4 regions of the Janthinobacterium sp. SUN176 genome follow, and region 1 is predicted to be linked to each of the others. Evidence: predicted binding sites of a transcription regulator. Region 1 holds the regulator's gene; each other region holds the start of a gene.
What was found. Region 1 encodes sigma-54, which starts transcription at its own class of promoters, with help from an activator protein. Its sites were predicted from a motif close to TGGCANGNAANCTGCTTT; they were not measured.
Positions count from the first base shown of each region.

Region 2: the regulator sigma-54 is predicted to act here: its motif matches at 4,634-4,651, upstream of pedF (cytochrome c-550 PedF).
Region 3: the regulator sigma-54 is predicted to act here: its motif matches at 2,859-2,876, upstream of O3299_RS06635 (circularly permuted type 2 ATP-grasp protein).
Region 4: the regulator sigma-54 is predicted to act here: its motif matches at 3,812-3,829, upstream of prpB (methylisocitrate lyase).

Region 1 covers NZ_JAPWIA010000004.1:92,390-100,217, forward strand. Annotated here, with positions in the region: gene O3299_RS23265 (monovalent cation:proton antiporter family protein) at 1-981, opposite strand, end outside; gene O3299_RS23270 (SIS domain-containing protein) at 1,066-2,100, shown strand; gene O3299_RS23275 (HAD family hydrolase) at 2,100-2,633, shown strand; gene lptC (LPS export ABC transporter periplasmic protein LptC) at 2,676-3,287, shown strand; gene lptA (lipopolysaccharide transport periplasmic protein LptA) at 3,313-3,894, shown strand; gene lptB (LPS export ABC transporter ATP-binding protein) at 3,894-4,649, shown strand; gene O3299_RS23295 (RNA polymerase factor sigma-54) at 4,654-6,132, shown strand; gene hpf (ribosome hibernation-promoting factor, HPF/YfiA family) at 6,202-6,564, shown strand; gene O3299_RS23305 (enoyl-CoA hydratase/isomerase family protein) at 6,693-7,778, shown strand; gene rapZ (RNase adapter RapZ) at 7,779-7,828, opposite strand, start outside.
Region 2 covers NZ_JAPWIA010000009.1:12,736-20,563, reverse strand. Annotated here, with positions in the region: gene rtcR (RNA repair transcriptional activator RtcR) at 1-234, opposite strand, end outside; gene O3299_RS27965 (RNA-binding protein) at 441-2,012, shown strand; gene O3299_RS27960 (RtcB family protein) at 2,285-3,520, shown strand; gene rtcA (RNA 3'-terminal phosphate cyclase) at 3,537-4,556, shown strand; gene pedF (cytochrome c-550 PedF) at 4,687-5,172, shown strand; gene O3299_RS27945 (ABC transporter substrate-binding protein) at 5,198-6,031, shown strand; gene O3299_RS27940 (TonB-dependent receptor) at 6,091-7,828, opposite strand, start outside.
Region 3 covers NZ_JAPWIA010000001.1:1,491,351-1,499,178, reverse strand. Annotated here, with positions in the region: gene O3299_RS06650 (TonB-dependent siderophore receptor) at 1-583, shown strand, start outside; gene O3299_RS06645 (hypothetical protein) at 682-1,557, shown strand; gene O3299_RS06640 (sensor histidine kinase KdpD) at 1,626-2,783, shown strand; gene O3299_RS06635 (circularly permuted type 2 ATP-grasp protein) at 2,912-4,366, shown strand; gene O3299_RS06630 (alpha-E domain-containing protein) at 4,360-5,304, shown strand; gene O3299_RS06625 (transglutaminase family protein) at 5,304-6,113, shown strand; gene O3299_RS06620 (peptidase) at 6,205-7,083, shown strand; gene O3299_RS06615 (alpha/beta hydrolase) at 7,192-7,828, shown strand, end outside.
Region 4 covers NZ_JAPWIA010000001.1:2,264,066-2,271,893, reverse strand. Annotated here, with positions in the region: gene O3299_RS10220 (hypothetical protein) at 1-1,232, opposite strand, end outside; gene O3299_RS10215 (hypothetical protein) at 1,385-1,735, opposite strand; gene O3299_RS10210 (MBL fold metallo-hydrolase) at 1,875-2,732, opposite strand; gene O3299_RS10205 (hypothetical protein) at 2,920-3,156, shown strand; gene O3299_RS10200 (hypothetical protein) at 3,279-3,527, shown strand; gene prpB (methylisocitrate lyase) at 3,892-4,779, shown strand; gene prpC (2-methylcitrate synthase) at 4,861-6,015, shown strand; gene acnD (Fe/S-dependent 2-methylisocitrate dehydratase AcnD) at 6,027-7,828, shown strand, end outside.

The DNA of each region.
Region 1 (7,828 bases):
GCTGGAGCCGAACAGCCGGGCCAGGCCCGCGATCAGGGCGAATTTCAGCAGCACGGGGCCGCACAGCAAGAGCAGCACGAGCCACCAGTTCTCAAACACCACGCGGATATTAAGCAGCATGCCGACGGTGATGAAGAACAGGCCCAGCAGCACGTCGCGGAAAGGCTTGATATCCTCTTCCACCTGGTGCTTGAATTCCGTCTCGGAAATGAGCATGCCGGCAACAAAGGCCCCCAGGGCCAGCGACAAGCCTGCCCGTTCCGTGATCCACGCCGCCCCCAGGGTAATCAGCAGCAGGTTGAGCATGAACAACTCTTGCGAGCGGCGCTTGGCGACGATGGTCAGCCAGCCGCGCACCATCTTCTGGCCGATGAACAGCAGCAAAATGAGCACGACGAGGGCCTTGCCGCCGGCCCAGGCCAGGGTTTCGGCCAGGTTGTCCGAATCGCGGGTGAGGGCGGGAATCAGGATCAGCAGGGGCACGACGGCCAAGTCCTGGAACAGCAGGATGCCGATGATCTTGCGGCCGTGTTCGCTTTCGAGTTCCAGCCGCTCCGTGAGCATTTTCGAGACGATGGCCGTCGACGACATGGCCAGCGCGCCGCCCAGGGCGAAGGCGGCTTGCCAGCTCAGGTGGATGTAGGCGGACAGGTAACGGGCGACAAACCAGCCGAAGACGACGGTGGCGATGATGGTGGTGACCACCTGCGCCATGCCGAGGCCGAAGACGATGCGCCGCATGGCGAGGAACTTGGGTAGAGAAAATTCTAGCCCGATGGAAAACATCAGGAAGACGACGCCGAACTCGGCCAGGGTGTGGCTGGCCTCGTTTTCCGCCGCCAGGCCCAGTGCGTGGGGGCCGATGACGATGCCGACGGCCAGGTAGCCCAGCATGGGCGGCAAATGCAACATTCTGAAAGCGACCACGCCCAGCACGGCGCTGCCGAGTAACATCAGGGTCAGTTCAAGCGAGGAAAACATGGGTTGCCCGGTACGGTCAATGGAAATCGTTGTTTGTTGTGACTGGCAAGTTTTTTGCTTTCCTAATTCGTTTATACTTTGGGCATGAGTGTAACCCATGAAAAAACAATGCTGAAAGCTTTTGATCGAATTGACATGCAAGCGACGACCGAGCGCGCTGTCGCGCTGGCCCGCACCACCTTGCAGATCGAGTCCGACGCCATCGTTGCGCTGCATGCGCGCCTGGCCACGGACGACAGCGTCGGCCGCGCCGTGGCGATGTTGCTGCAATGCAAGGGACGAGTCGTCGTCTCCGGCATCGGCAAGTCCGGTCACATCGCGCGCAAGATTGCCGCCACCCTCGCTTCCACCGGCACGCCGGCCCTGTTCGTGCATCCGGCCGAAGCGGCCCATGGCGACCTGGGCATGGTCACCTCGGACGATGCTTTTATTGCCATATCGTACTCCGGCGAATCATCGGAACTGATGGCCATCATGCCCGTCGTCAAGCGCATGGGCGGCGTGCTGATTTCCATGACGGGCAAGCCGAATTCGAGCCTGGCCCAGCTGGCCGACGTGCACCTGGATATTTCTGTTGAGAAAGAAGCCTGTCCGCTGAACCTGGCGCCGACGGCCAGCACCACCGTCACCCTGGCCCTGGGCGACGCGATCGCCGTGGCCTTGCTCGACTTGCGCGGCTTCAAGGAAGAAGATTTCGCCCGCTCGCATCCGGGCGGCGCCCTGGGCCGCCGTTTGCTCACGCACGTGCATGACGTCATGCGCAGCGGCGAACGCGTACCCAAGGTGCCCGTGGACGCTTCCTTGCTGCAGGCGCTGGAGGAAATGACGAAGAAAGGCATGGGCATGACGGCCGTCGTCGACGCGGACAACCGCCCCGTGGGCGTGTTTACGGATGGCGATCTGCGCCGCATGTTCGAGCGCGTGCAGGATTTCACGCAAGTGGCGATCCGCGACGTCATGCATGCGCAGCCGCGCAGCATCGCGCCCGAACGCCTGGCCGTCGATGCCGTGGCCGTGATGGAGCAGTTCCGCATCAACCAGATGCTGGTCGTCGATGCCGACGGCAAGCTGGTGGGCGCGCTGCATATCCATGATCTGACGCAAGCGAAGGTGATCTGATGGACAGCGTGGCGGACAACCTGGCGCGGGCGGCCAAGGTCAAACTGATGATCTTTGACGTCGATGGCGTGCTCACCGACGGCAGTCTGCATTTCGGCCCGGACGGCGAGATGATGAAAACGTTTAATGTGTATGATGGCCTGGGCATCAAGCTGCTGCAGGAATCGGGCGTGCAGACGGCCATCATCAGCGCGCGCCGCTCGGCCATCACGGCGCGCCGCGCGCAAGACCTGGGCATTACCCATGTGCACCAGGGCGGTCACGACAAGCTGACGCCGTTTCGTGAATTGCTGGCGCTGACGGGCTTGACGGAAGAGCAATGCGGCTATATCGGCGACGACGTCATCGACGCGCCCATCCTGAAGCGCGTGGGCTTTGCCGTCAGCGTGCCGGGCGGGCGTCCGGAGGCGCAGGGCCTGGCCCACCATGTGACGCAGGCCGGCGGCGGCCGCGGCGCGGTGCGCGAGATCTGCGAATTCCTGCTGCGCGCCCAGGACAACTATGCGCGCGTCATGGCGCCGTTCCTGGAGTGAGGCGCGCCGCCTCGCCAGTGACCTTTGAAAGAGTGAAGCCCTATGCGTAAGCCAGGAGGCGCCCATCGCTGGCGCATGATTTTTACCGTGCTGGGCGCGGTTGTCGTCGCGCTGGGCAGCTTTTGGCTGCTCGAGGTGATGAACAAGAATGGCCAGGACATCACGGCCAGCAAGCATCTGGATGAACCCGACTATTTCATCACCAATTTCAGCATGGTGCGCATGGACTTGACGGGCAAGCCCAGCTATATCGTGTCGGGCACCAAGCTCACGCATTATCCGCTGGACGATTCGTCCGATATCGACCAGCCCTTCGTGCGCAAGCTCACGCCAGGCATGCCGCCGATGAACATGAATGCGGAATTGGCGCATATCGACCAGGACAATACCCGGCTGCAACTGCACCGCAAGGTCGTGATCGACCGCGTGGCCAGTCCGAAGGCGCAGAACCTGACGGTCAAGACGGAAGCGCTGACGGTGTTCCCGGACGAGGAAAGAATGGAAACGGACGTGCCTGTCGATATCCTGACGGGCGCCTCGCGCATCAATGGCGTCGGCATGAAGGCGAATAACGCCACCGGCGTGGTGGAAGTGCAGAATGCGCTGCGCATGGTCCTCCCGCCGAAACCGCGCCCGGCCGCGGCGGCAAAATGACAGAATGAAACAAGGAAACCATACTATGAAGAACATCTTGCTGTTGACCGTATTTTCGCTGGCCATCATGGGCGCGGCGCATGCCGAGAAGGCCGATTCCGAGAAGGAAGCCGTCATCACGGCACGCAGCGGCCACGTCGATGACGTCAAGCAGGTGCGCACCCTGACGGGCGACGTCGTGCTGGTCAAGGGTACCCTGACCATGAAGGCGGGCCGGGCCCTGATCACGGAAGACCCGCAAGGCTACCAGTTCATCACCTTCTGGGCCGATCCCGGCAAGCTTGCGACCTTCCGCCAGAAGCGTGATGGCGCGGGCGACCTGTGGGTCGAAGGCGAAGCGGAGCGCGTGGAATACGACAACAAGACGGAAGTGGTGAAACTGTTTTCCAGAGCCAAGCTGACGCGCCTGGAAGGCGCGAAAGTCACCGATGTGGCCAATGGCGCTTTCATCTCGTATGACAGCCGCAAGGAAGAATTTGCGATGGAAAATTCCAACAGCGGCACCAGCACCGCCGATGGCGGCAGCGTGCGCATGGTGATCCAGCCGAAGACCAAGGCGCCGGCAGCGGAGAAAGCGCCGGCCACGCCCGCGCCAGGAAAGAAATAATGGAAAATACACGTTGCGGCAGCACCCTGATCGTTCGCGGGCTGCAAAAAACCTATGGCAAGCGGCAAGTCGTGCATGATGTTTCGCTGCAAGTCGAATGCGGCGAAGTGGTGGGCTTGCTGGGCCCGAACGGCGCCGGCAAGACCACCTCGTTCTACATGATCGTCGGCCTGGTGCCGTCCGATGGTGGCAGCATCGATATCAGCGGCGTGGATATCTCCAGCCTGCCGATCCACCGCCGTGCGCAGATGGGCCTGTCCTACCTGCCGCAGGAAGCGTCCGTTTTCCGCAAGCTGACGGTGGAAGACAATATCCGCGCCGTGCTGGAAATCCAGACCGTCGAAGGCCGTCCGCTGACGAAGGCCGAGATCGAGGAGCGGCTGGATAAATTGCTGGCCGACTTGCAGATTGAAAAGCTGCGCGAGAACCAGGCGCTGTCCCTGTCCGGTGGCGAACGCCGCCGCGTGGAAATCGCCCGCGCGCTGGCCACCGATCCCCGTTTCGTGCTGCTCGACGAGCCGTTCGCCGGCGTCGATCCGATCGCCGTGATCGAGATCCAGCGCATCGTGCGTTTCTTGAAGGAGCGCAATATCGGCGTGCTGATTACCGATCATAATGTGCGTGAGACGCTGGGTATTTGCGACCGCGCCTACATCATCAACCAGGGCTCGGTGCTGGCGTCGGGACGCCCCGACGACATCATTGCGAACGAGTCGGTACGCCGGGTCTATCTGGGCGAACACTTCCGCATGTAAGCCAATGAAACAATCATTGCAGCTGCGCACTTCGCAGCACCTGGCACTGACGCCGCAGTTGCAGCAATCGATACGCCTGTTGCAATTGTCTACCCTGGAATTGCACCAGGAACTCGAGCAATTGCTGACGGACAATCCCTTGCTCGAACGCCTCGATGATCCGCTCGACCGCTCGCTGCGCCTGCTGTCCGACGGGGCCTTGAGCTCCACGGCCGCACCGGCCGAAGCGCCGCCCCAGCCGCCAGGCCAGGAGGCGCCCGCAGCGCCGGCCGAAGCGGAAGCGTTTGACGGCGAGGGGGGCGACAGCCCGGCCGCCGCGGATGGCGGCGACAGCGACTGGAGTGAGGCGAGCCGGGGCAAGGCGCCCGACGACGAAGATTCGCGTCCGCAATTGGAGGCCCATCACTGCACTCTGCGCGAACACCTGATGGAGCAGATGCGCGTGACGGTGCTCGAATTGCGCGACCGCGCGCTGGTCGAGCTGATCATCGACGCGCTCGACGACAATGGCTACCTGGAAGAGTCGCTCGACGACATCCTGGCGCGCCTGCCGGAAGAGCTGGAAATCGACGCCGACGAGATGCGCACGGCCTTGTCGCTGCTGCAAAGTTTCGATCCGCCGGGCGTGGGCGCGCGCAACGCGTCCGAATGCCTGGCCCTGCAAATCAAGCGCTTGCCACACATCGCCATGGTGACGCGGCGCATGGCCCTCGTCATCGTGGAAAAGCACCTGGCCTGGTTTGCCCAGCGCGATTTCAACAAGCTGAAAAAAGCCCTCGATTGCGACGATGAAGACTTGCGCGAAGCGCAGACGGTGATTCGCCAGTGCAATCCGCATCCGGGCGCCGTGTTCGCCTCGGACGTGTCCGATTACGTGGTGCCCGACGTCGTCGTCAAGCGCGCGCGCAATGGCTGGCAAGTGACCTTGAACAACGACGTCATGCCGCGCCTGCGCGTCAACGCCATGTACGCCAACTTGCTCAAGCAGGGCAAGGGGGAGGGCGCCATGGGCGCACAGTTGCAGGAAGCCAAGTGGCTGATCAAGAATATGCGCCAGCGCTTCGACACGATCCTGCGCGTGGCGCAGGCGATAGTAGAAAGACAAAAGAACTTTTTCTCGCATGGGGCCGTTGCCATGCGCCCCCTTGTGCTCCGTGAAATAGCTGATACACTGGGTTTACACGAGAGTACTATCTCGCGGGTAACAACTCAAAAGTACATGCTGACCCCGCACGGCATGTTCGAGTTGAAATATTTCTTTGGTAGCCACGTCGCCACCGAAGCGGGGGGCGAAGCGTCATCGACGGCGATACGGGCATTGATCGTGCAACTGACAGGAGCAGAAGACCCTAAAAATCCTTTATCCGACAGTAAGATTGCGGACATGCTGGGGGAACAAGGCATGGTGATTGCGCGACGTACTGTTGCCAAATACCGGGAAGCATTAAAAATTCCGCCAGTGAGCCTGCGTAAGTGTTTGTAAGTTTTTTTCGGTTCCTCTGCGGGCCGGATAGGATGGACCGCACGAACCCGATCATCTTTAGGAGTGTGTATGAATCTCACCATCAGCGGACATCATCTCGAAGTGACACCAGCCATCCGTGAATACGTACAAACGAAGCTGGAGCGCGTGAAACGTCATTTCGATCAAGTCATCGATATCGCCGTGATTCTGACCGTGGATAACCTCAAAGAGAAAGAAAAACGTCAAAAGGCTGAAGTCAACCTGCGTTTGAGCGGCAAGACTGTCTATGTGGAAAGCTTGGCGCACGACCTGTACGCCGCGATCGATACGCTGATCGACAAGCTCGATAGGCAAGTGATGAAATACAAAACCAAAGTGCAAGGGCACGGTAAAGAGGCGATCAAGCATCTGCCAGACAACTCCGAGGAAGAAGCCGTCGTCGCCGTCTAAGGCCACCCGCTTCCAGCAGTTGTGATCAACTAAGGGCGCACATTGCGCCCTTTTTTGCGCCCAGCGGAACGCAATGTTCCCCGCGCAGGCATTAGAATATTCGCACTTTCACTTCTTTCCTGCCTGCCATGAGCGACTTCGTCCAGACTTCCATCCGCAACCGCACCGGGCACATCGTGCTCGACCGTCCGAAAGCCTTGAATTCCCTGTCGCTGGAGATGGTGCGCGCCCTGAGCGCGGCCCTGCTGGCCTGGCGCGACGATCCGCAGGTGGACGCCGTCGTGATCCGCTCCAGCAGCGACAAAGCCCTGTGCGCCGGCGGCGACATCCGTTTCTTTTACGATGCGGGTCTGGCCACGCCGCAAGGCGGCAGCGCCCTGCTGGAAGATTTCTTTACGGAAGAATATGCTTTAAATCATTTAATTCATTTCTACCCGAAACCGTATATCGCCGTGATGGATGGCGTGGTGATGGGCGGCGGCATGGGCGTGGCGCAAGCCGGGCCAGGCAACCGCTTGCGCATCGTGACGGGCCGCACGCGCATGGCCATGCCGGAAGTCAATATCGGCCTGTTCCCGGACGTGGGCGGCAGTTATTTCCTGTCCCGCCTGGCCGGCCAGCTGGGCCTGTACCTGGGCTTGACGGGCTTGACGATCAACGCGGCCGACGCCCTGTACACGGGCCTGGCCGATGTCTACCTGCCCGAAGCGCAGATGGGGGCGCTGCTGGACCTGTTTGAATCGACGCCGGGCGAGGCCTTGCCTGTGGCCATCAAGGCGCTGGCGGCGCCATTCCAGGCCGAGGCGGGGGTATCCCCCCTGGCCACGGCGCGCGCGGCGCTGGACCGCCATTTCAGCGCCGGCTCCGTTGCGGCCATCATGGCCTCGCTGGCGCAGGACGACAGTGCGTTCGCCGCCAAGGCGCTGGCGGCCATGCGCTTGCGTTCGCCCTTGATGATGTCGGTGACCCTGGAATTGCTGCAGCGGGGCGCCCACCTGGGCGTGGCCGATTGCCTGCGCCTGGAGCGCACGGTGGTACGCCATAATTTCGAACATGGCGAAGTGCTCGAGGGCGTGCGCGCGCTGGTGGTCGACAAGGACAATGCCCCTCGCTGGAACCCCGCCAGCCTGGACGAAGTCGACGCGGCCATGGTGGCGCGCTTCTTTGCCCCCGTCTGGCCGGCCGCTGCGCATCCGCTGCGCCACCTCGATTAACTAGCTGCGCTCGCGGTGGCGCAGTACCACGCGCTCGTTGGGGCCGAAAT
Region 2 (7,828 bases), on a different contig from region 1:
TTCATGGGAGATCAGCCTGGTTTCAGGCGAGACGCTGGCAATATCCTGCGACACCTGGCGTACCAGGTTGTCGAACTGGCTGCCCGCGTACAGCAACTCGAAGCGGTCGATGATCTTGTCTTCGTGCTGGGTCAGGGCGATGCTGGGACGCCACTTTTCCCAGCGTGCCGCTCCCCTGCCATTGTCGAGCTGCGTACCGAGAAAACCGATGACGACGGTGCGTTTTGCTTGCATATCTGGGATAAAAATTTATCTGAAAAGATAATTGTATTCCAAATTGCAGTGACAGGGATATTTTCAGTGAACAGCTTGTATTTAAATATTATTTAATAAAATCAATGAGTTATGGGAATTTTTGAGGAAATATTGAAAGCTGGCACAGCGCTTGCAATAGAGGAGATACCAACGAGATAAACGTAGAGAGCAGAGAGGGACGAAAAATGGCCAACGCCCAGTTATTCCAGAGCGCGCAACAGACAGCAACCATGCCAGCGGCGCTGGCACGCAATGCCGAAGGCGCATCCGCTTACGCGCTGACGCCCCGGCATCAGCTGGCGCAGTACGCGGCCACCGGTTGCCTGAATGCGACGTTTTATGCCGGCGCCGAAGCGCAACTGGCGAAAGTACGCGAGCTGTGCCAGGCGGTCGAGCCGGCCTTCATTGCGCAGACGGCCGTGTACTGCCGCGAACGGGGCTACATGAAAGACATGCCGGCCTTGCTGGTGGCCATGCTGGCGGGGCAGGGCGCCGCGGAATGTGCGCCGGCCTTTCAGCGTGTGATTAACAACGGCAAGATGCTGCGTAACTTCGTGCAAATCATGCGCTCGGGGGCAGTGGGCCGCAAGTCGCTGGGATCGCGTCCGAAAAAGCTGGTGCAGGCATGGCTGAACGGCGCGTCGGAACAAGCATTGCTGGCCGCGGCCGTGGGCAATGCGCCATCGCTGGCCGACGTGGTCAAGATGGTGCATCCGAAACCGCAGGAAGCGTGGCGCGCGGCCTTCTTCGCCTGGCTGATCGGCAAGCCGTACGATGCCGCGGCCTTGCCGCCGGCGCTGGCCGCGTTCGAAGCTTACAAGCTTGATCCAGCGCAAACGATACCGGACGTGCCCTTCCAGATGCTGACGGCGCTGCCCTTGAGCGCACAGGATTGGGCGCAGATCGCCCGCCAGGGCAGCTGGCAGATGGTGCGCATGAATCTGAATACCTTTGGCCGCCACGGCGTGTATGCGATAGCCGGCATGCCGGAGCTGATCGCCGCCAAGCTGCGCGATCCCGAGGCGATTGGCCGGGCACGGGTGTTTCCGTACCAGCTGATGTCGGCTTGCATGGCGGCCGGCGAGCATGTGCCGGCCATCGTGCGCGAAGCGCTGGAACAGGCGCTCGAAATATCGCTGCTGAACGTGCCGCAGATCGCTGGCAAGGTGGTGGTGTGCCCCGATGTTTCCGGTTCGATGTCCTCGCCCGTCAGTGGTTTTCGCGTCAGCGCCACGTCCAGCGTGCGCTGCATCGATGTGGCGGCGCTGGTGGCGGCGGCCATGTTGCGCAAGAATCCGGATGCCATGGTGCTGCCGTTCGAGCACAGCGTGGTGCAGTGCGGACTCGGCGCGGATGATAGCGTGATGAGCAACGCGGCCAGGCTGGCGGCCATCGGTGGCGGCGGTACCAATTGCAGCGCGCCGCTGCTGCGCATGAACAGCAGGAAGGAGCTGGCCGACCTGGTGATCTATGTGTCCGATAACGAATCGTGGATCGACGCCAAACGCAGCGGCGCCACGGCGACGATGGGACAGTGGAATGTCTTCAAGCAGCGCAATCCGCAAGCAAAACTGGTGTGCATCGATATTTCGCCGCATGCCACCACGCAGGCGATGGAGCGCGAGGATATTCTGAATATCGGCGGTTTTTCCGACGACGTCTTCAAGATCATCGCCGCCTTTGCCGCCGGCCGGCTGGACCCCGCCCACTGGGTGGGAGAAATCGCCGCCATCGATATCGCGGCACCAGCTTGTTGAAGCAAAGCGCATGAATGCGGACAGGACTACATAAAAGACGTCCTGTCCACGCTTGTCATGCGCCGTAGTACCCCGAATGCCGACAGGATTACATCGATCAGCCGCGTCAAACCGGCCTGGCAGGCGCAGTGCGTCTGCCAGAAATCCTGTCCCCCCTTGTCGGGTTGTCGTACTGATGAATGCCGGTGGAACTACATCCTGGGCCGATACGTCGGCAACTGTTTCACCAACCCTGGTCATCACCCCCTATACAATAGAAGAAGAGAATAGCGATGAAAAACGAAGAATACGAAGTCCTGCATACCGAAGGCAGCCGTCCAGTGAAAATGTGGACGCGTGGCGTGCCTGTCGAAGAAGCGGCTAAAAAACAATTGCGCAACACGGCGACCCTGCCGTTCATTTACAAGCATATCGCCGTCATGCCCGACGTCCACCTGGGTAAGGGCTCGACCATCGGCAGCGTGATTCCCACCCTGGGCGCCGTGATTCCGGCGGCCGTGGGCGTGGATATCGGTTGCGGCATGATGGCGGCGAAAACCACGCTGACGGCGAACGATCTGCCCGATAACCTGGGACCGCTGCGCAGCGCCATCGAACGCGCCATTCCGCACGGGATGTCGCCGAAGACGCGCGGCCACCGCGGCCGCGATGAAGGTTCCTGGCATACGCCGCCATCGGTGGTCGATGCGGCGTGGCTGCAATTGAAGGATGAATTCGATGCGATTTGCCTGAAAACGCCAAAGCTGAAAAATACGAACAATTACCGCCACCTGGGAACCTTGGGTAGCGGCAACCATTTCGTCGAAGTGTGCCTCGACGAGCAGGGTTCCGTATGGTTCATGCTGCATTCCGGTTCGCGCGGCGTGGGCAATGCCATCGGCACCCATTTCATCGAACTGGCCAAGCAGGATATGCGCACCCACTTCATCAACCTGCCCGACCAGGATTTGGCTTACCTGGCCGAGGGAACGCAGCATTACGACGATTACGTGGAAGCGGTGGGCTGGGCCCAGCGTTTCGCCCGCAACAACCGCGAAGTGATGATGCAGAACTTGATCGCCGCCGTGCGCACGGTCATCCATAAACCGTTCCAGACGCACGTGGAGGCCGTCAACTGCCACCATAACTATGTGCAGAAGGAGCACCACTTCGGTAAGGATGTATTGATCACGCGCAAAGGCGCCGTGTCGGCCCGCGCGGGTGAACTGGGGATCATTCCCGGCTCCATGGGTGCGAAGAGTTTTATCGTGCGCGGCAAGGGCAATGCCGAGAGTTTCCATAGCTGCAGCCACGGCGCGGGACGCACGATGAGCCGCACGGAAGCGAAGCGGCGTTTCAACCTGGATGACCAGATCCGCGCCACGCAAGGCGTGGAATGCCGCAAGGATGAAAACGTGATCGATGAAATCCCGATGGCTTACAAGGATATCGATGCGGTGATGCTGGCGCAGCGCGAGCTGGTCGATGTCGTGCATATCTTGAAGCAGGTCGTCTGCGTCAAAGGATAAGAGAGAGAAAATAGAGATGATAGAAATAGATGGAGCGCAAGGCGAAGGCGGCGGACAGATTTTACGTTCGGCGCTGAGCCTGTCGATGATCACGGGGCAACCGTTTCGCCTGATTAACATTCGCGCGGGGCGGGAAAAGCCCGGCTTGCTGCGCCAGCATCTGCTGGCCGTGCAGGCGGCAACCGCCATTTGCGGGGCGCGCACGACGCCGGTGGCGCTGCGCGCGTCGAGTCTGGAATTCGTGCCCGGCCCCCTGCGCGGCGGCGATTACCGCTTTGCCATCGGCAGCGCCGGCAGCTGCACCCTGGTGCTGCAAACCTTGCTGCCGGCTCTGCTGCATGCGGATGGGCCATCCACCGTGCGCATCACTGGCGGCACGCACAATGCCATGGCGCCGCCCGTGCATTTTTTGCAGCGCGCGTATGGCCGCATCCTGCAGCAGATGGGCGCCGAGGTGGAGATCGCGCTGCAACGCTACGGCTTTCATCCTGCGGGCGGCGGCGAGGTGACGGCCACCGTGCAACCGTGCCGGCGCTTGCAGCCGATTCAACTGCTGCAGCGCGGTGAACGGAAGGCGGGGTATGCGGAAAGCGTGGTGGCGGGCGTGCATGTGCAGGTGGCGCAGCGCGAGCTCGAGCGTGTCGCCAGCGGTATGGGCTGGAGCGGCAAGCAGCTGCGCCTCGTCGGCTTGCCGGCGGAGCAGGGGCCGGGCAACGTCCTGCTGCTGACCCTGGAGCATGAGCATGTCACGGAAGTGTTTACTTCGTTCGGCGAAAAGTCCTTGCTGGCCGAGTCCGTGGCCAAGCGCCTGTTGAACGAGGTGCGCGCCTATCTCAAGACGGACGCGGCCGTCGGCGAGCATCTGGCCGACCAGCTCTTGCTGCCCATGGCGCTGGCGGGCGGCGGTACCTTCAGCTGCAACAAGGTGTCGCAGCATGCGCTGACGAATGCGGAGGTGATTGCCCGATTTTTGCCCGTGCGTATCACTTTCGAGCAGCAGGCGCGCGGCAGCATCTGCACGGTGGCCGCCGCCTGAGGCGCGCGCTGACACAACTACGTGTTGCAGCTGTTCCAAATTGATACATGGCCGGCCGGATGTGGGGCATATGTGCATGGCATGGCATTTGCTCTTCTTTGGTATTGACTAAAAAACCAAGGAGACCAGCATGACCTATTCCATTCGTACCCTGCTCGGCGTGGCCGCCGCCGGCGCCGTTGCCCTCACTTCCCTGCTGACCTTGCCGCATGCCTATGCGCACGGCAATGTCACGCCGCAAGGTGTCGATACCACGGGCTTGCCCAAGGTGGGCGACAAGTGGCTCGAGCAAAACCCGTATCGGGGCAACAAACTGGCCTTGACGGTAGGCACATCGGCCTACAACCAGAATTGCGCCCGTTGCCACGGCATCGAAGCCATCTCCGGCGGCATCGCGCCCGACTTGCGCCAGCTGGACCGTGATTGCTTCGGTATCAAGAATGAGACAAAGAAACAGGCGTGCTACAAGGAAACGGACAATTACTACCTGACCACCATCCGCCACGGTAAAGTGCGCAATGGCGCCGTGTACATGCCGCCGTTCGAAGGCGTGTTCAACCAGGAAGCCATGTGGGCCATCAAGACCTATCTGGAAACGCGCCGCGAGTCGAATTAAGTCGAACTGATCACGAAGGAGTCCCATGCGTTCAATTCAATTCCGGGGCGCGCGCGCGATGATCTCGCTCGCTTGCCTGGCGCTATGCGCCGCCGCGCCGGCGCGCGCCGACTGGCAAAAGGTGCAGCAGTCGGGCAGCCTGAAAGTGGCTGTGTACAACGAATTCGCGCCGTTTTCTGACAAGGGTACGGGCATCGATATCGATATTGCCGAAGCGCTGGCGAAAAAGCTGGGGCTGAAACTGAGCTTGCTGCCATTTCCCGCCGGCGAAAACCTCAACGACGATTTGCGCAATATGGTGTGGAAGGGGCATTACCTCGGTTATGGCCCCGCCGATGTGATGTTGCATGTGCCGGTCGACAAGAAGTTGATGGCGGACAACGACAAGGTCGAGATCTTCGCGCCATACTACGTGGAAACCGTGCGCCTGGCGCGCAGTGCGCAAGCCGTGCCGCAATTCGATGGCGTCGCCTCGCTGGCCGGCAAGCGCATCGGCGTGGAAAAGGTGTCGATCGCGGCCATGCTGATGCTGGGCGAAGACAATGGCAAGTACCGCGACGACGTGCGCATCTTCGATACGGCAGCCGAAGCCTTGCAGCAATTGCAGGCGGGCAAGCTCGACGCCGTGCTGGCCAACCGTTCGGAAATCGAATCGGTACTGAAAAGCGATCCCGCTTTCCCCATGAGCGAAGTGGCGTTCGCCCGCCTGCCGCGTGCGGGCTGGGCGGTGGGCCTGGCCGTCAGCCGCCAGCAGCTCGACGTGGGCAAGTTGCTGCAGGCAGCCATGAACGAAATGGCGGCCAGCGGCGAATTGAAAGCCATCTTCGAGAAATATGGGGTGAAGGAAGCACGGCCATAGCAGGCCATGTTGAATGACAAAAAAGCCCGCGCATCGGAAGAGGCGCGGGCTTTTTAGTTTTAGAAACTATATTGGGCGCTAACGCCCAGCAACCAATTACGTCCCGGCGCCGCTTCATAGTAGCGCTTGTTGCTGTCGCCGACGATGACGGAACCCACGTAGGTCTTGTCGAACAGGTTGTTCAGGCGGGCAAACTCCTTGAAGCGCCAATTGCCCACGTTTTGCCTGGCGTTGACGCGCGCATTGAATACCGTGTAGCCGGGCGCCGGTTTTTCGATGTTGCTGTCTTCCGCGTAGACCTGGCTGCTGGCCACGCTTTCCAGCGCTGCGCCAAAACGGTCGAGCGTGTCTTTCCAGGCCAGTTCAGCGAATAGGTTAGCGCTGGGTACGCCCGGCAAGCGGCTGCCTTCGCGCACGCCGCCAAATGCCTGGTCATACACGGCGTGCAGGCTGGTGAGCGCCACTTTTGTCGTGAAGCCATATGGCAGGTTCGAATCCAGCGACACTTCCATGCCCTGGCGCAAGGTTTTACCCCCATTGCGATAGCTGGTGCGCCCGCCGCTGGACTTGTCGACCACTAGTTCGTCGTTGGTCTTGATCTGGAACAAGGCCGCATTCACGTGCGTGTTGTTGGCGATCCTGGCCTTGACACCCGCTTCCAGGTTGGTGCTGGTGGCCGGCTTCAAGTTGAAATTGAAGCCGCCGCCCGTGCCCGAGTAAAACAGTTCATTTAGGGTGGGCGCTTCGAAACCGCGCGCGGCGCTGGCATAGACGTTGACGTTCGGCGTCAGTTTATACAGCAGGCCCAGCACCGGCGTCGTGTGGCTGAACTCCAGGCTGCCGCTATCGTTGCCGTTGCTGAGGAAATGGTCGTCGACCGCCACTTTCATCTTGCTGTAGCGCACACCTGCGCTGAGCAGCCACGGGCCGCCTTGCCATTCCGCCTGGATATACGGATCGAGGCTGGAGACGACATCCTGCTCGTCGCGGCGCAGCTTACCCTTCAATCCGTACACTTCGCCGATATAGTTCTCATAGCCGGTGCGGTCATCGCTGGAGCGGCCATAGTCGATGCCGATGGTGGTGCTCAGCTTGCCGCCGGCCAACTGGTTCACGTGCAGCCAGTTGGTGTCGATGCCATAGAACTGGCGCTGGAAGTCGACCACGCCGCCCGAATGCTTAAGTAGACCGTCCACTTTGGTATTTTGGAATGCTTTATTAAACGCCTGGTACTGGATCACGTCGCGGTTGCCGCCATACACCATCACGTGCAGGCGGTCATCGCCGAACGACTGTTCATAAGTGGCGCCGATCTGCTGGTGGTCGATGCTCTTGCGCGTGTTGTAGCGGTCGGCCAGGGTGCGTTTCGGGTTTTGCGTGTCCGTCGTGTCGATTTCGCCGGCGCGCGGGTTGGCGGCAAACGTGGGCCAGGTGACGCCCAGGGGATCTTGCGTGTTGCCCTGGTGCAGGCTGTTGGCGACGATGGTCAGTTTGCTGTCCGCGGTGGGCTTGACGGTGATCTTGCCGAACGCCTGTTCGCGCGTGGCGGCGCTGTGGTCGCGGAAACCGTCCGTGCGGAAGCGCGAGCCGTCGAGCACGTAGCCGATGCCGCCTGCCTGACCCTGCGCCGTCAAGTCCACCTTGCTGGTGCCGTAGCTGCCGCCCGTCACATTCAGCTCGACGGAAGGGGGATTTTGTCCATCCTTGGAAAACAGCTGGATCACGCCGCCCGAATGGTTGCCGTAGATGGCAGAAAACGGTCCGCGCAGCACTTCGATGCGCTCGGCCGTATCGAGG
Region 3 (7,828 bases), on a different contig from region 1:
ATCGAAGCAGAAGGAAATCGGCGTCAAGTATGACGGCGGCAAGCTGGGCATGAGCGCGGCCCTGTTCACGACAAGCAAGCCTTTGCTGGCCGTGCTCGGCAAGCGGGCCGAACTTGATGGCGAGCAACGCAACCGCGGCCTGGAATTGTCGATTTTCGGCACGCCGATGCAGGGCGTGCGCCTGCTGGGTGGCTTGACCTGGCTCGATGCAAAGCTCAGCAATACCGGCGTGGCCGCCAACAATGGCAAGAAACCCATCGGCGCACCGGAAACGCAGATGAGTGTGGGCGGCGAATGGGACGTGCCCGGCGCGCCAGGCCTGACCCTGAACGCCCGCACCATCTACACCTCGACGCAATACGCTGACCTGGCCAACACCCGGCAACTGCCATCGTGGACCCGCCTCGACATCGGCGCGCGCTACCTGACGCAAGTGGCAGGCCGTGACGTGACCTTGCGCGCCCGCGTGGACAACGTGACGGACCGCAATTACTGGTCGTCGGCCGTGTCGTCCTTCAATATCGGCTCGCTGGTGCTGGCCGCGCCGCGCACCGTGGTCGTGTCGGCCAGCGTGGCGTTTTAAAGACCGCGCGCCTGTCGCACGATGAAAAGCTGCCTTCGGGCAGCTTTTTTTCATGTGTGCGCCTGTGCCGCAAGGCGCGCTTCGGCGACAATGCCGACATGAAACGACTCCCTGCCCTGCTGCTGTTGCTTTGCCTGTCCCTGCCGGCCGCTGCCCAAAAACAAGCCGCCTGCCCGTACGCCGCCTGGAAAAGCGGCTTCAAGGGCGATGCGCTGGCGCAAGCCACGTGCCTGCTGCGTCCCGTCAAGCTGTATGCGCGCCTGGGCGACAGCGCGCCGCTGCCGGACTTTCTGGCCGCCCGCATCGGCCAGCGCGCGGGCATCGCCCCGGCCCGCCTGCGCGCCTGGCTGGCGGAACAGGGCATCGCCGAGGCGGACGTGGGCGGCGCCGTCGATGCGCCCCTGTCGCGCGCCGTGGGCCGGCTGGCCGCGCCGATGGCGCGCTATTTCGTCATCCACGACACCAGCTACCCGAATTTCTTGTTAGAAACCATTCCCGACCACATCAACGACGCGAGCTGGGATTTCAACGACTTCAGCTTGCGCAATCCGGCGCTGGGCGGCGGTCCGAAAGGCCATGTCTACGTGAACCGCCTGGGCGGTTCCTTGCAGGTGCGCGATTTCGGCACGGCCAGCTTTGCCAGCAAGCTGGAAAAGGACAAGCCGTCGCTGACGGGCCTGTTCCTGCACGTGGAACTGGTGCAACCGCGCAACTCCGTGCCCGGCGGCGGCAAGGGCAACGATGGCCTGGCGCCCGATCCCGGCTTTACGCCTGCGCAATACGACCGCCTGGCCCTGCTGTATATCGCCGCCAGCGTGCGCAAGGGAACGTGGCTGATTCCCGCCTTCCACGCCGTGCTCGATACAGGGTTTGCGAATGGTCATGATGACCCACAGAACTTTTCGCTGACCGAGTGGTCAGCCTCGCTTTCCCGCCTGTATGCGGCCTTGCGCCAGGCCGATACTGGACAATAAAGCGTTTCCCCGCCGGCTGATTAGGCGCATACTATTGCAAGCATAGTCACTGCGGTCAGGGAGGCCAGGTGAGCATCAGCACGGATCAGCACGTGGGTCGCCAGGCCGGCGCGCACCAGCCATTGCAGCGCGCGCAGCGCATCTTCGCCATGCGCGACGCCGTCCTCGAGGCTTGGGAACAGCGCGTGCGCGCCAGCGTGCGCGGCGCAGACCAGCTGCTCACGCCCATACTCATCAATACCTTGCCGGCCTTTTTCGACAACCTGGCCGAAGCCCTCACCCCCGGCCACCCGCGCGACAACGCCGCCAGCAACAGCAACGTGCCCGCCGTGCATGGCAACGAACGGGCGCGCATGACCAATTACGGCCCGGAACAGGTGATCCAGGAGTACCAGATCTTCCGCGACTGCTTCGCCGCCACTGCGCATGAGTCCGGCATCACCCTGCGCAGCAAGGATTGGCAAGTGATCAACAAGTCGATCGACGTGGGCATCCGCGAATCGATACGCGAATTTACCAGCATGCATGAAAGCTTCCGGCGCCGCGTCGCGGCCGGCCTGTCGCACGACATGCGCAATCCCTTGGCCGTCATCAGCACGAGCGCCCAGCTGTTGTTCAGGCCAACCGACCCGGAGCGGGTAGTATTGCTGGCGCACAAGATTGTCGAGCACAGCAAGCGGCTCGACAGCATGATCGAGGAATTGCTCGATGGCCTCAGCTACCACCAGGGCCAGCAACTGCCGCTGGTGCTGAGCCAATTCGACGTGCTGCCGCTGGTACACGCCGTGGCCGGCCAGGTCAACTTGCAGCGGCCGGACAAATGCCGGGTCAGCGGGCAAGCGGTCACCGGCTGGTGGTGCGAGAACTCGCTGCGGCGGGCGCTGGAAAACCTGCTCGGCAATGCCCTCAAGTATGGCGACGACACGCCCATCAGCGTGCACGTGGAAGCGGTCCACGAACGCCTGATCGTCACCGTCCACAATGGCGGCCAGGCCATCGCGCCGGAACAGGCCGCCCGCATCTTCGACTACTTGCGCCGCGAAAACGACAACCCCGCGCCAGGCTGGGGCATCGGCCTGCCCTTCGTGCAAAGCGTGGCCGAAAGCCACGGCGGCAGCATCGCCGTCGACAGCGCGTCCGAAACGGGCACCAGCTTCATCTTCGACGTGCCCGTCGATTGCCGCCCCTTCGTCCCGTCCGCCGACGTCCCCAAGAGTGGCGCCTAGCGCACCGAGTTGGTGCAAGGAATGGCGTGACGCCACAAAAGTGGTCATATTTACACCTGTTCACGTCCGCCCTGTTGGCACGCTTCCTGCTGAGCTATACCCAGACACGGCTCAAGGGAAATCACAACATGGCAAATTTTTTCAATGAAATGACTGCAAATGAAGTGGGTACGGACAGCAAGGTACGTGAACACTATCGTGAATTCAGCAATTGGCTGGAACAGCAATCGCCCGAGACCATCGCCCGCAAGCGGGCCGAAGCCGACCTCACGTTCCGCCGGGTCGGCATCACGTTCGCCGTGTATGGCGACGATGCCGGCACGGAACGCCTGATTCCGTTCGACACCATCCCCCGCATCATCCCCGCCGCCGAATGGGCGCAGATGCAGACGGGCCTGGTGCAGCGCGTGCAAGCCTTGAACATGTTCATCCATGATATTTATCATGAACAAAACATCATCAAGGCGGGCATTATTCCCGCCGAGCAAATCTACAAGAATGCCCAGTACCGCCCGGAAATGCAGGGTATATCCGTCGCTTCCGACATCTACGCCCACATCGCGGGCGTCGATATCGTGCGCGCCGGCCAGGGCGAATTCTATGTACTGGAAGACAATTTGCGCGTGCCCTCCGGCGTGTCCTACATGCTGGAAGACCGCAAGATGATGATGCGGCTGTTCCCGGAACTGTTCGCCCGCAACCGCATCGCCCCCGTCGACCATTATCCGGACATGCTGCTCGACAACCTGCGTTCCGTCGCGCCCATGGGCGTGGACGACCCGACCGTCGTCGTCATGACGCCCGGCATGTACAACTCCGCCTACTTCGAACACGCCTTCCTGGCCCAACAAATGGGCGTGGAACTGGTCGAAGGCAAGGATTTGTTTGTCAACGATAATTCCGTGTACATGCGCACGACGCGGGGCCCGAAGAGGGTCGACGTCATCTACCGCCGCGTGGACGACGACTTCCTCGACCCGCTGGCCTTCCGCTCGGACTCGTCGCTGGGCGTGCCGGGCCTGCTGTCCGTGTACCGCGCGGGACGCGTGACCCTGGCGAACGCCATCGGCACGGGCGTGGCCGACGACAAGTCCATCTATCCTTTTGTGCCCGACATGATCAAGTTTTACTTGTCGCAGGAACCGATATTGAACAACGTGCCCACGTACCAATGCCGCAAACCGGCCGATTTGTCCTACGTGCTGGCGAATTTGCCCAAACTCGTGGTGAAGGAAGTGCATGGCGCGGGCGGCTACGGCATGCTGGTGGGGCCGGCGTCCAGCCTGGCGCAACTCGAGGATTTCCGCCAGCGCCTGCTGGCCAATCCGGGCGGCTACATTGCCCAGCCGACACTTGCCCTGTCCGCCTGCCCCACGTATGTCGAGGCCGGCATTGCGCCGCGCCACATCGATTTGCGCCCGTTCGTGCTGTCCGGCAAGACAATTTCCATGGTGCCGGGCGGCCTGACCCGCGTGGCCCTCGGCGAAGGCTCGCTGGTGGTCAATTCCTCGCAAGGGGGCGGCACCAAGGATACCTGGGTATTGGAAGCCACATCCGCTTTTGCAGGAGAAAAAACATGCTGAGCCGCACCGCCGATCATTTGTTCTGGATGGCCCGCTACACGGAGCGGGCGGAAAACACGGCGCGCATGCTGGACGTCAACATGCAGACGTCGATGCTGCCCCAGTCCGAGCAGGACGCGGAACAGGGCTGGCGCGCCACCCTGGGTATTTCCGAGCTGCAAAGCGCGTACGACCACAAATATGGCCGCTTCCACACGCGCGACGTGCTCGACTTCATGGTGCGCGACCCGAACAACCCGTCTTCCATCCTCGCCTGCCTGACGGGCGCGCGCGAAAACGCCCGCGCCGTGCGTGGCACCTTGACGACGGAAGTGTGGGAAATCCAGAACGCCACCTGGCTCGACATGCAAAAGCGCCTGAAGAGCAATCTGCTGGAAACGGACCCCAGCCAGTTCTTCGAATGGGTGAAATACCGCTCGCACCTGTCGCGCGGCGTGACCCTGGGCACCATGCTCAAGGATGAAGCCATCCACTTCATCCGCCTGGGCACCTTCCTGGAGCGGGCCGACAACACGGCGCGCATCCTCGACGTGAAGTTCCACGGCGCGCGCGACACGTCGAAAGACATCACCCAGCGCGATTTCTACTACTGGGCGGCCCTGCTGCGCTCCGTTTCCGGCTTCGAGATATACCGCAAGGTCTACCGCGACGTGATCACGCCGGCACGGGTGGCGGAATTGCTGATGCTGCGCGGCGACATGCCCAGGTCGCTCTTGGCCTGCATGGATGACGTGGTGGAAAACCTGAAACATATCCGCAACGACGTGTCCGCCGATACGGAGCGTTTCGCCGGCAAATTGCATGCGGAGCTGAAATTCGGCCATATCGACGACATCATGAAGGCGGGCTTGCACCATACATTGACGGAATTTCTGGAAAACATCTATGACCTGGGCAACCGGGTCAGCCGCGACTTCCTCGTTCCCTTGGCGGCCTGATGCAGCTCACCATCCGCCACGAAACCCATTACGCCTATAGTGCGCCGCTGGCCTACACCATCCAGCAGCTGCACCTGACGCCGCGTATCGAGCCGCAGCAGCGCGCCCTGTCCTGGCATATCTCCACGCCGGGCCAGTGCCACGCCTACACGGATGCCTACGGCAATCTGTCGCACATGCTGACGATTAACGGCAGCCATCAGTCGCTGAGCCTGGTGGCGCACGGCGTGGTGGAAACCATCTACCCGCACAAGGGACGGCTGAACCTGGTCGATACCCTGTCGCCGCTATTGTTTACCATGCCGACGCCGCTGACCCAGGCCAACCCCGCCATCCTCGAGCTGACGGCCGCCAGCCTGCCGGACCGGCGCGTGACGGCCGGCACGGGCCATCTGCTGCGCCTGGCCGAGCACATCGTCGGCAAGGTCGCGTATGAAAGCGGCGCCACCATGGTCACCACCACGGCCGGCGACGCCCTGGCCCTGGGGCGCGGCGTGTGCCAGGACCACGCCCATCTGTTCCTGGCGTGCTGCCACGCCTGGGGCATCCCGGCCCGTTACGTGTCCGGCTATATCGATCCGGGCACGACGGGCCACGCGGCCAGCCATGCCTGGGTCGACGCCTGGGCGGAAGACACGGATTTCGCGGGCTGGGTCAGCATCGACGTCACGCATGCGCGGCTGATGACGGATGCGTATTGCCGCCTGGCCATCGGACGCGACTACGATTCGGCCGCGCCCGTGCGGGGCGTGCGCCAGGGTGGCGGCACGGAAACATTACGAGTCGATGTGCAGATCGTGCCCGTGTAAACGGGCAGGAATGAGGCTGGCCGGGCCTTGCAGGCGGTAGGCCGGGCCCGGCTGGTGTAAAATGCTTCCCCTTTTGATTTGATTTACGACGATGACTTATTGCATAGGCATGCGCCTGAACGAAGGCCTGGTCTTCCTGTCCGACTCCCGCACCAACGCCGGCGTGGACCAGGTGGGCACCTTCCGCAAGATGAGCGTGTTCGAAAACCCGGGCGACCGCATGCTGGTCTTGATGACGGCCGGCAACTTGTCGATCTCGCAGGCGATCCGCCAGATCGTGTCCGAACACGTGGATGCGGACGGGCGCAGCATCTGGAACGTGGCCAGCATGTACGACGCGGCCCGCATCGTGGGTGAAGCCGTGCGCACCGTGCACCTGCGCGAAGCGAAGGCGCTGGCCGACTGCGGCATCGATTTCAATGTCAGCATCATTCTCGGGGGCCAGATAGGCGCCGAGCGCTGCCGCTTGTTCCAGGTGTATTCGGCCGGCAATTTCATCGAATCGCACGATGAAAACACGTATTTCCAGATCGGCGAAGCGAAATACGGCAAGCCCATCATCGACCGGGTCATCAACCCGTTCACGCGCCTGGACGAGGCGGCCAAGTGCGCGCTCATTTCCATGGATTCCACTTTGCGCTCGAACATTTCCGTCGGCTTGCCGCTGGACTTGCTCGTCTACGAGACGGGCAGCCTGGCCGTCACGCGCTTCGTCACCATCGATGAAAAGAACCAGTATTTCCGCATGATCCGCGATACGTGGGGCGAACAATTGAAACATGTGTTCGAAGGCATCGTCGACCCCGTGTGGAATGCGGCGCCGGAGACCACCACGAATGTGCTGTCGTCCACCAACATGCAAAGCAAGCCCGTGCGCGTGGCCATCCCCGAGCACGTGAGCCGCGGCGGCCTGACCGTGGCGCCCCTGCAATCCCTGGCGCAGCAGTTCAACGACGACAAGCAGCATTGACCGTTGACAGGCCCGCTGCGCGGGGCGCTGGACAAGTCGCTTTCCGCGTGCTTTTATGGCAATATGGGTTGACATTCAATCCAGATTGACCTGAAAGGCAGGTGGCGCATGGACTTGATCACTTCCGCCGTCGTGGCAGCCATCGGGCATGGCGCGCCCGGCCATGCTCCCGAAGCCGTCGCCAGTCACTATGGACGCCTCAAGCAAGCCATCGCCAAGTTCGACGGCGCCGCCGCCATCCTGGCCGCCATCGCCGCGCTGGAAACCGAACCTGCCGATACCCGGCTGCAACTGGCCCTGGCGGCCGCCCTGTCCGCCGCGAAAGTGCCGGACGACATGGAAACCCTGTTTGCCGCGCAAGGCTTGCTCGATGCGGTGCGGCCCCCGCTGCGTCCATTCCCCCCGTCGCCCGCCCCTGCCGACCAGGGCGCCGTCGTGTCGAACTATGCGGTGGTGAAAGTGTATTTCGCCACGGACCGCCAGCGCGACGTGGGCAAGCCGCCGGCCCAGCGCTTCAGCGGCGAACGCAACATCATGGGCGGCAATGGCCCCCTCAGCTATGGCAGCTGCGACATCAGCATCCCCCGCGACCATCGCATGGGGCAGCTGGAATCGCCGTCGCTGTGGCGCCTGGAATTTCGCGACGACCCGGCCAAGCACGTGGTGGTGCTGTCGGCCGACGTGCAAGACCGCGGCAACTTCTTTGCCGCCTTGAAGACCCAGATCCGCGCCTCGGCCGGCAGGA
Region 4 (7,828 bases), on a different contig from region 1:
TTGTCGTGGGCGATGGGCCGTACCGTGGCTGGCGGCAAGACCAGCACGCCCGTGACGCCGTCAGGATCGCTGGTGCCCGCCACCAGCACGGGCTTGCCGACGTGGTTCGCATGGGCGATACCCAGGGCGACATTGGTCAGCACCGTGCCTGCGCCCATTTCCCCCAGCAGGGCCGGCGTATTGAAGGTCTGCGGCAGGAAGTCGAATCCCGGCACTTCCAGGGTCAGCGCTTGCGCCAGCTGGCCCAGGCGGTCTGATGACGAGGGCAGGGTCTTGCTGGCGTCGTGGATGACGTAGCCGATGTCTTCTTCCGTCTTGCCGCCATGGCGCGACGCTTCGGCAAATACCGCCTGCGACGCCTGCACGGCGCGCGGCGGCTTGTCCTTGCCCGCTTCAAAATCGGCCACCTTGCGCGAGGCCGGATAGCCTATCCACGCCAGCGCCGCACGCTCCGTCTTGTAATCGGGGCCGGCCAGCACCAGCAGCACCAGGTTTTCATTGATCTGCATGGTCTTCGGCCGGCTCGGCGCATCCCAGTTCATGACCCACACGGTTTGCTTCGGATGCGCTTCCAGGTAGGCCAGCGCGGCTTGCAGGGAGATGAAACCCGCGTTGTTGCCGCCCAGGGTGATGCGCACGTCGGGTGGGGTGGCGCGGGTCCAGAGGGTGGGGAAATTGACATTGCCGATGCTGAAGGTGTCGATAATACGTTCGCGTGTAGTGTTTCTTGCCTCTTCTGGATCCAACTTGCCCGCAGGCAGGGCATATTCGACGTGGATGCCTGCCAGTTCGCGCCAGTTCTGTTTTTGATCTTTGGGATAGACTCGATAAAAGTAGGTGGGGCTGGAGTAGTAAATGTCATGAAATAGGCTGGTTAATTTCCGCACATATTTATAGTGATAGCCCTTGAACGTTTCCGTGCCATCGATATCGTGGGCAATGGGGGCGACGGCCTGCAAGGTGCTGAAACCCCTGGGATCCGTCCTGACCATATCGTCATTCTTGTTGGGTTTGGCCAGGCCGAGCGTCCAGAGCAGCTGCCACTCGGTGGGATAGTCGAGCCGCTGCAGCGGATTAAGCCACTGCAGGCCCACGACTTGTGCCCGGAAGGGAACGTGAGCCGTGGTTGTTGGGAGGCTTTCTTCTTTCGGCGCAGGTTGCGTGGCGCAGGCCGTCAATAGCGCAAACATGGAGAAGGCGGCCAGCATGGGCAGCGCGAGGAACTGTTTCATGAAGTCTCCAGGTGAATGGACATGCTGGTGACCGGCATAGCCCGACCAGATGGACCAACATGCCAGGAAAATGACGAAGAGAAATGTGGCGAGGGCCCAGGCCAGTCGCTGGCGCGGCGCGGCGTGGCAATGAACTTATGCACCGTCAGTCCTCAGCGCAAAGTTGGTGGATGCCGGAAGGTAGTGGCGTTGCGCTTGGGATTGAGGAAGCCGTCATCCGTCAATTCGCGCGCGTAGGTGGCGGCCTGCATCTGTCCGGCCGCCGGGCCCGGGATCGCCAGGTCCTCGTCGCGGCGCTTCAGACGCGCATTCAGGCCGGCGCACAGCCCTTGTTCGGTCTGCTCATACCATTCGCCGTCGGAATTGACGCCATGCACGAAGATGACGATGCCGGGACGGGGCAGGCGTGTGACGGCCTGGAGCAGCGCATGGCTGAACAAGGTCGTGCCTTCGGCTTTGGTGAGCAGGATGCAATTGCCAGCTAGCGTAGGGTCGGGCGACATGCGGGCGCTCCGTCAACGTTAAAGATGAAAAGCGGCGCCCAAGCGAATTCAGGCAATCTGCACTGTATGCGGATTGCCTGAGGTGGGACTTGCGTGGTGTCAAGAAAGGAAGCGCGGCGGGCGGGGAATGCCGGGGAAATCAGATCGCGTTCAGCGGTATTTTGAGGTAGCGCACGCCATTGTCTTCCGGCTCGGGCAGCTTGCCCGCGTTGATGTTGACCTGGATGGCGGGCAGGATCAATGTCGGCATGTCCAGGGTGGCGTCGCGGCTGGTGCGCATGGCCACGAATTGTTCTTCCGTGATGCCGTCGCGCAAGTGAATGTTGCCGGCGCGCTGTTCGGCCACCGTCACTTCCCAGTGCGCCTCGCGGCCGTTGGGCGGGTAGTCGTGGCACATGAACAGCCGGGTCTGCGGCGGCAGCGACAGCAGGCGCTGCGCGGAGCGGTACAGCAGCGCAGCGGAGCCGCCGGGAAAGTCGCAGCGGGCCGAGCCCACGTCCGGCATGAACAGGGTGTCGCCGACAAACACGGCGTCGCCGATCTGGTACGCCAGGTCGGCCGGCGTGTGGCCGGGCACGTGCAGCGCGCGCACTTCCAATGCGCCGATATGGAATACCTGGTCGGGCGCGAACAGCTGGTCGAACTGCGAGCCGTCGGCCTTGGCCGCACCCTGGTGGTAGACGGCGGCGAAGGCCTGCTGCACCGTCTGGATGGCGGCACCGATGGCCACGTCGCCGCCCAGCTGCTGCTGCAGGTAGGGCGCGGCAGACAGGTGGTCCGCATGCGCATGGGTTTCCAGCAGCCAGCGGCACTGCAAGCCATGTTCGCGCACGAAGGCGATCACCTTGTCGGCCGAGGCGGTGGATGTGCGGCCCGCCTTGGGATCGTAGTCGAGCACGGAATCGATGATGGCGCAGTCCCGCCCATCGGCCTCATACACGATATAGGTGACGGTGGCGGTGGCGGGGTCGAAGAAAGCTTGGATTTGTGGAGTCATCACGGCGGCAAGGGAGGGCAATGGGCGGACAGGGAATGGCATTATATCGCCAGAGTTCGCTAAAAAAATGTTGTAAATTCACATTTAACATGCGAAAAACAGATAAGGGATTAGGCATGCGGCCGTCACAGCCGTGCGCACCCCGGCGCTTGCAGCATGGTAACCTCATTCTTCCAAGGAGGAATTCATGAACGATATCACTGCACGCAGCGAACAGTACCGCGGTTTTACGATTTCCGTGACCCCGCAAAAGGATAACGACGATTTATGGGATTTTACCTACCTCCTGCAGCGCGAAGGCGAGCCGGAAGCGCAGGCGATCACGCGCAGCCGCACCCTGGGCGGCTACGCGGCCCCCGAAACGGCTTGCACGGCGGGCCTGCAAGTGGCCAGGACGGAAGTCGATAATCTGCTGCGCCCTTGAGCCAGCGTAAATCGTTTAGCCCGAAAGTGAGCCTGACTACGGCTGGCGCGTGAAACACGTCGCTGCCAGCCGCGCTTCATGCTACGATTTCCACTATTGAGTCAGTCACGAAGGAGGCACCCATGGATAGCAGTTCTAAAATTCACTATAAAGGCTGGGAAATCGTTCCCTTGGCCGTGCCCACCACCGACGGCAAATGGTCGGCCAGTTGCGACATCGAGCGCGCCACGGCCGAAGGCCTGGAAGTATTCGAAGGCTCGACCATGCAATTCGTACGCGACGACGAGGAGGGCGCCATTGCCGCCGCCTGCGAAGAAGCCGTGCGCCAGATCGACAACATCATCGCCAACCCGCTGGTGCGGCTGGCCTAGTTCTCTACTCTTTCAGTCATCGTGCTCCCGCAGCCGGCATCCGCCGGCTGTTTTTTTGCGCGCTGCCGGCGGCGCGTGTGCCTGCCCCCATCTTTTCATCCAGCATTGTTGCATGTTTCAATGTTATGTTTCAAAATGAAATTGTGAAACGATAATGAAACATCGCACGGGACAAACGTGACATCGTTGTTCCCTGGCGTGACAGCCCCGGAGCAGCGCTGGCTGGCACCTTGTCGCCTGTTTTCACTCTGCCGTCACGTGTTGTTCGCCGCGCCGCGCCGGCCTGGCACGGCATTTGCAATACTGATGCTCATAGCCACTCCGTGAAACATTCGGGACCATCCGAAACCCATAAGGTGAACACATGACTCAATACTCCGCAGGTGCCGCATTCCGCAAGGCCGTCCAGGAAGAATCCCCGTTGCAAGTCGTCGGCGCCATCAACGCCAACCACGCCTTGCTGGCCAAGCGCGCCGGCTATAAAGCCATCTACCTGTCCGGCGGCGGCGTCGCGGCCGGCTCGCTGGGCTTGCCCGACCTGGGTATTTCCAGCCTGGACGACGTGCTGACCGACATCCGCCGCATCACCGACGTGTGCGACCTGCCGCTGCTGGTCGACGCCGACACGGGCTTCGGTTCGTCCGCCTTCAACGTGGCGCGCACGGTGAAATCGATGATCAAGTTCGGCGCGGCCGGCCTGCACATCGAAGACCAGGTGGGCGCCAAGCGCTGCGGTCACCGTCCGGGCAAGGAAATCGTGAGCAAGGAAGAAATGGTCGACCGCATCAAGGCGGCCGTCGACGCGCGTACGGACCCGAACTTCGTCATCATGGCGCGCACCGATGCGCTGGCCGTCGATGGCCTGGAAGCGGCGCTGGAACGCGCCGTCGCCTGCGTCGAAGCGGGCGCCGACATGATCTTCCCGGAAGCCATCACGGACCTGGACATGTACGCCACGTTCGCCAAGGCCGTCAACGTGCCGATTTTGGCCAACATCACGGAATTCGGCTCCACGCCGCTGTTCACCCTGGACGAACTGCGCAGCGCCCACGTGGGCCTGGCCCTGTATCCGCTGTCGGCCTTCCGCGCCATGAACAAGGCGGCGGAAAACGTCTACCAGGCGCTGCGTCGCGACGGCACGCAAAAGAACGTCGTCGACACCATGCAGACGCGCATGGAGCTGTATGAATCGATCAATTACCACGATTTCGAGCAAAAGCTCGATGCGCTGTTCGCCGCGCAAAAGAAATAAGTAAAGAAAAGTAAAGAAGCAGGGGCCGCATGCCGGCCCCGCAGTGACGCAACCGAGACTAGTCAATTTTTGGAGAAATCAATGAACGCACCGCAAGTCGCCACTTTCAAGCCTAAAAAATCCGTCGCCCTGTCCGGCGTCACCGCCGGCAATACGGCGCTGTGCTCGGTCGGCAAGACCGGCAACGATTTGCACTACCGCGGCTATGACATCCTGGACGTGGCCGACAGCTGCGAGTTCGAGGAAATCGCCTACCTGCTGGTGCACGGCAAACTGCCGACAGCCGCTGAACTGAAAGGCTACAAGGCCAAGTTGAAATCCCTGCGCGGCTTGCCGTCGGCAGTGAAACTGGCGCTGGAAGCGCTGCCGGCCGCCGCTCACCCGATGGACGTGATGCGCACGGGCGTGTCCGTGCTGGGCTGCACACTGCCGGAAAAGGACGACCATAACGCGCCGGGCGCGCGCGACATCGCCGACCGCCTGATGGCGTCGTTCGGCTCCATGCTGCTGTACTGGTACCACTACAGCCATAACGGCAAGCGCATCGAAGTGGAAACGGACGACGACTCGATCGGCGGCCACTTCCTGCACCTGCTGCATGGCGAAAAACCGTCGGCGTCGTGGGAAAAAGCCATGCACACGTCGCTGATCCTGTACGCGGAACACGAATTCAACGCCTCGACCTTCACCAGCCGGGTCATCGCCGGCACGGGATCGGACATCCACTCGGCCATCACGGGCGCCATCGGCGCGCTGCGCGGCCCGAAACACGGCGGCGCGAATGAAGTGGCGCTGGATATCCAGAAACGCTACGACAACGCCGATGAAGCGGAAGCGGACATCCGCGAACGCGTGGCCAACAAGGAAGTGGTGATCGGCTTCGGCCACCCCGTCTACACGATTTCGGACCCGCGCAATAAAGTCATCAAGGAAGTGGCCCGTTCGCTGTCGCAGGAAGCCGGTTCCACCAAGATGTTTGACATCGCCGAGCGCCTGGAAACGGTCATGTGGGAAATCAAGAACATGTTCCCGAACCTGGACTGGTTCTCGGCCGTGTCGTACCACATGATGGGCGTGCCGACGGCGATGTTTACGCCGCTGTTCGTCATCTCGCGCACGTCGGGCTGGGCTGCCCACATCATCGAACAGCGCATCGACAACAAGATCATCCGCCCGAGCGCCAACTACGTGGGGCCGGAAGACCTGGAATTCGTGCCGATCAAGGACCGCAAATAATGAGCACCAACATGAACACCTTGCACCGCAAATCCTTGCCGGGCACCCAGCTAGACTACTTCGACACGCGTGCCGCCGTCGATGCGATCCAGCCAGGCGCCTACGCCACCTTGCCCTACACCTCGCGCGTGCTGGCGGAAAACCTCGTGCGCCGCTGCGACCCGGCGACCTTGAACGCTTCGCTGAGCCAATTCATCGAACGCCGCCGCGACCTGGACTTCCCATGGTTCCCCGCGCGCGTCGTCTGCCATGACATCCTGGGCCAGACGGCCCTGGTCGACCTGGCGGGCTTGCGCGACGCCATCGCGGCCCAGGGCGGCGACCCGGCCCTCGTCAACCCCGTCGTGCCGACGCAGCTGGTGGTCGACCACTCGCTGGCCGTCGAATGCGGCGGTTTCGACCCCGACGCCTTCGCCAAGAACCGCGCCATCGAAGACCGCCGCAACGAAGACCGTTTCGACTTCATCGACTGGACCAAGAAGGCCTTCAAGAACGTCGATGTGATTCCGCCGGGCAACGGCATCTTGCACCAGATCAATCTTGAGCGCATGTCGCCCGTGATCCAGGTGCAAAATGGTGTAGCCTATCCCGATACGCTGGTGGGCACGGATTCGCACACGCCGATGGTCGATGCGCTGGGCGTGATCGCCATCGGCGTGGGCGGCCTGGAAGCGGAAAGCGTGATGCTGGGCCGCGCCTCGTGGATGCGCCTGCCGGACATCATCGGCGTCAAGCTGACGGGTAAACCGCAGCCGGGCATCACGGCCACCGACACGGTGCTGGCGCTGACGGAATTCTTGCGCAAGCAGAAGGTCGTTTCGTCCTACCTGGAATTCTTTGGCGAAGGCGCTGCGCACCTGACCCTGGGCGACCGCGCCACGATTTCCAACATGGCGCCGGAGTTCGGCGCCACGGCCGCCATGTTCTACATCGACGCGCAAACCATCAAGTATTTGAAACTGACGGGCCGCGACGACGAACTGGTGAAACTGGTGGAGCTGTACGCCAAAGAGACGGGCCTGTGGGCCGACAGCCTGGTGGACGCGCAGTACGAGCGCGTCTTGAGCTTCGACCTGTCGTCCGTCGTGCGCAATATCGCCGGTCCGTCGAATCCGCACAACCGCGTGCCGACGTCGGAGCTGGCCGCGCGCGGGATTTCCGGCGTGGTGGAAAACGAACCGGGCAAGATGCCGGACGGCGCCGTCATCATCGCGGCCATCACCAGCTGCACCAACACGAACAACCCGCGCAACATGATCGCCGCCGGTTTGATCGCGCGCAATGCGAACCGCCTGGGCCTGACCCGCAAGCCGTGGGTGAAATCGTCGCTGGCGCCCGGCTCGAAAACCGTGGAACTGTATCTGCAGGAAGCGGGCCTGATGCCGGAGCTGGAGCAACTGGGCTTCGGTGTGGTGGCATTTGCCTGCACCTCGTGCAACGGCATGTCGGGCGCGCTCGACCCCGTGATCCAGGATGAAGTGGTGTCGCGCGACCTGTACGCCACGGCCGTCTTGTCGGGCAACCGCAACTTCGACGGCCGCATCCACCCGTACGCGAAACAGGCGTTCCTCGCCTCGCCGCCGCTGGTGGTGGCTTACGCGATCGCCGGCACCATCCGCTTCGATATCGAGAAGGATGTGCTGGGCCATGATGCGGATGGCAAGCCGATTCTGCTCAAGGATATCTGGCCGTCGGACGAGGAAATCGACGCCATCGTCGCTTCCAGCGTCAAGCCGGAGCAGTTCCGCAAGGTGTACATTCCGATGTTCGCCGCGCAGGCGGACGACGGCATCAAGGTCAGCCCTCTGTACGA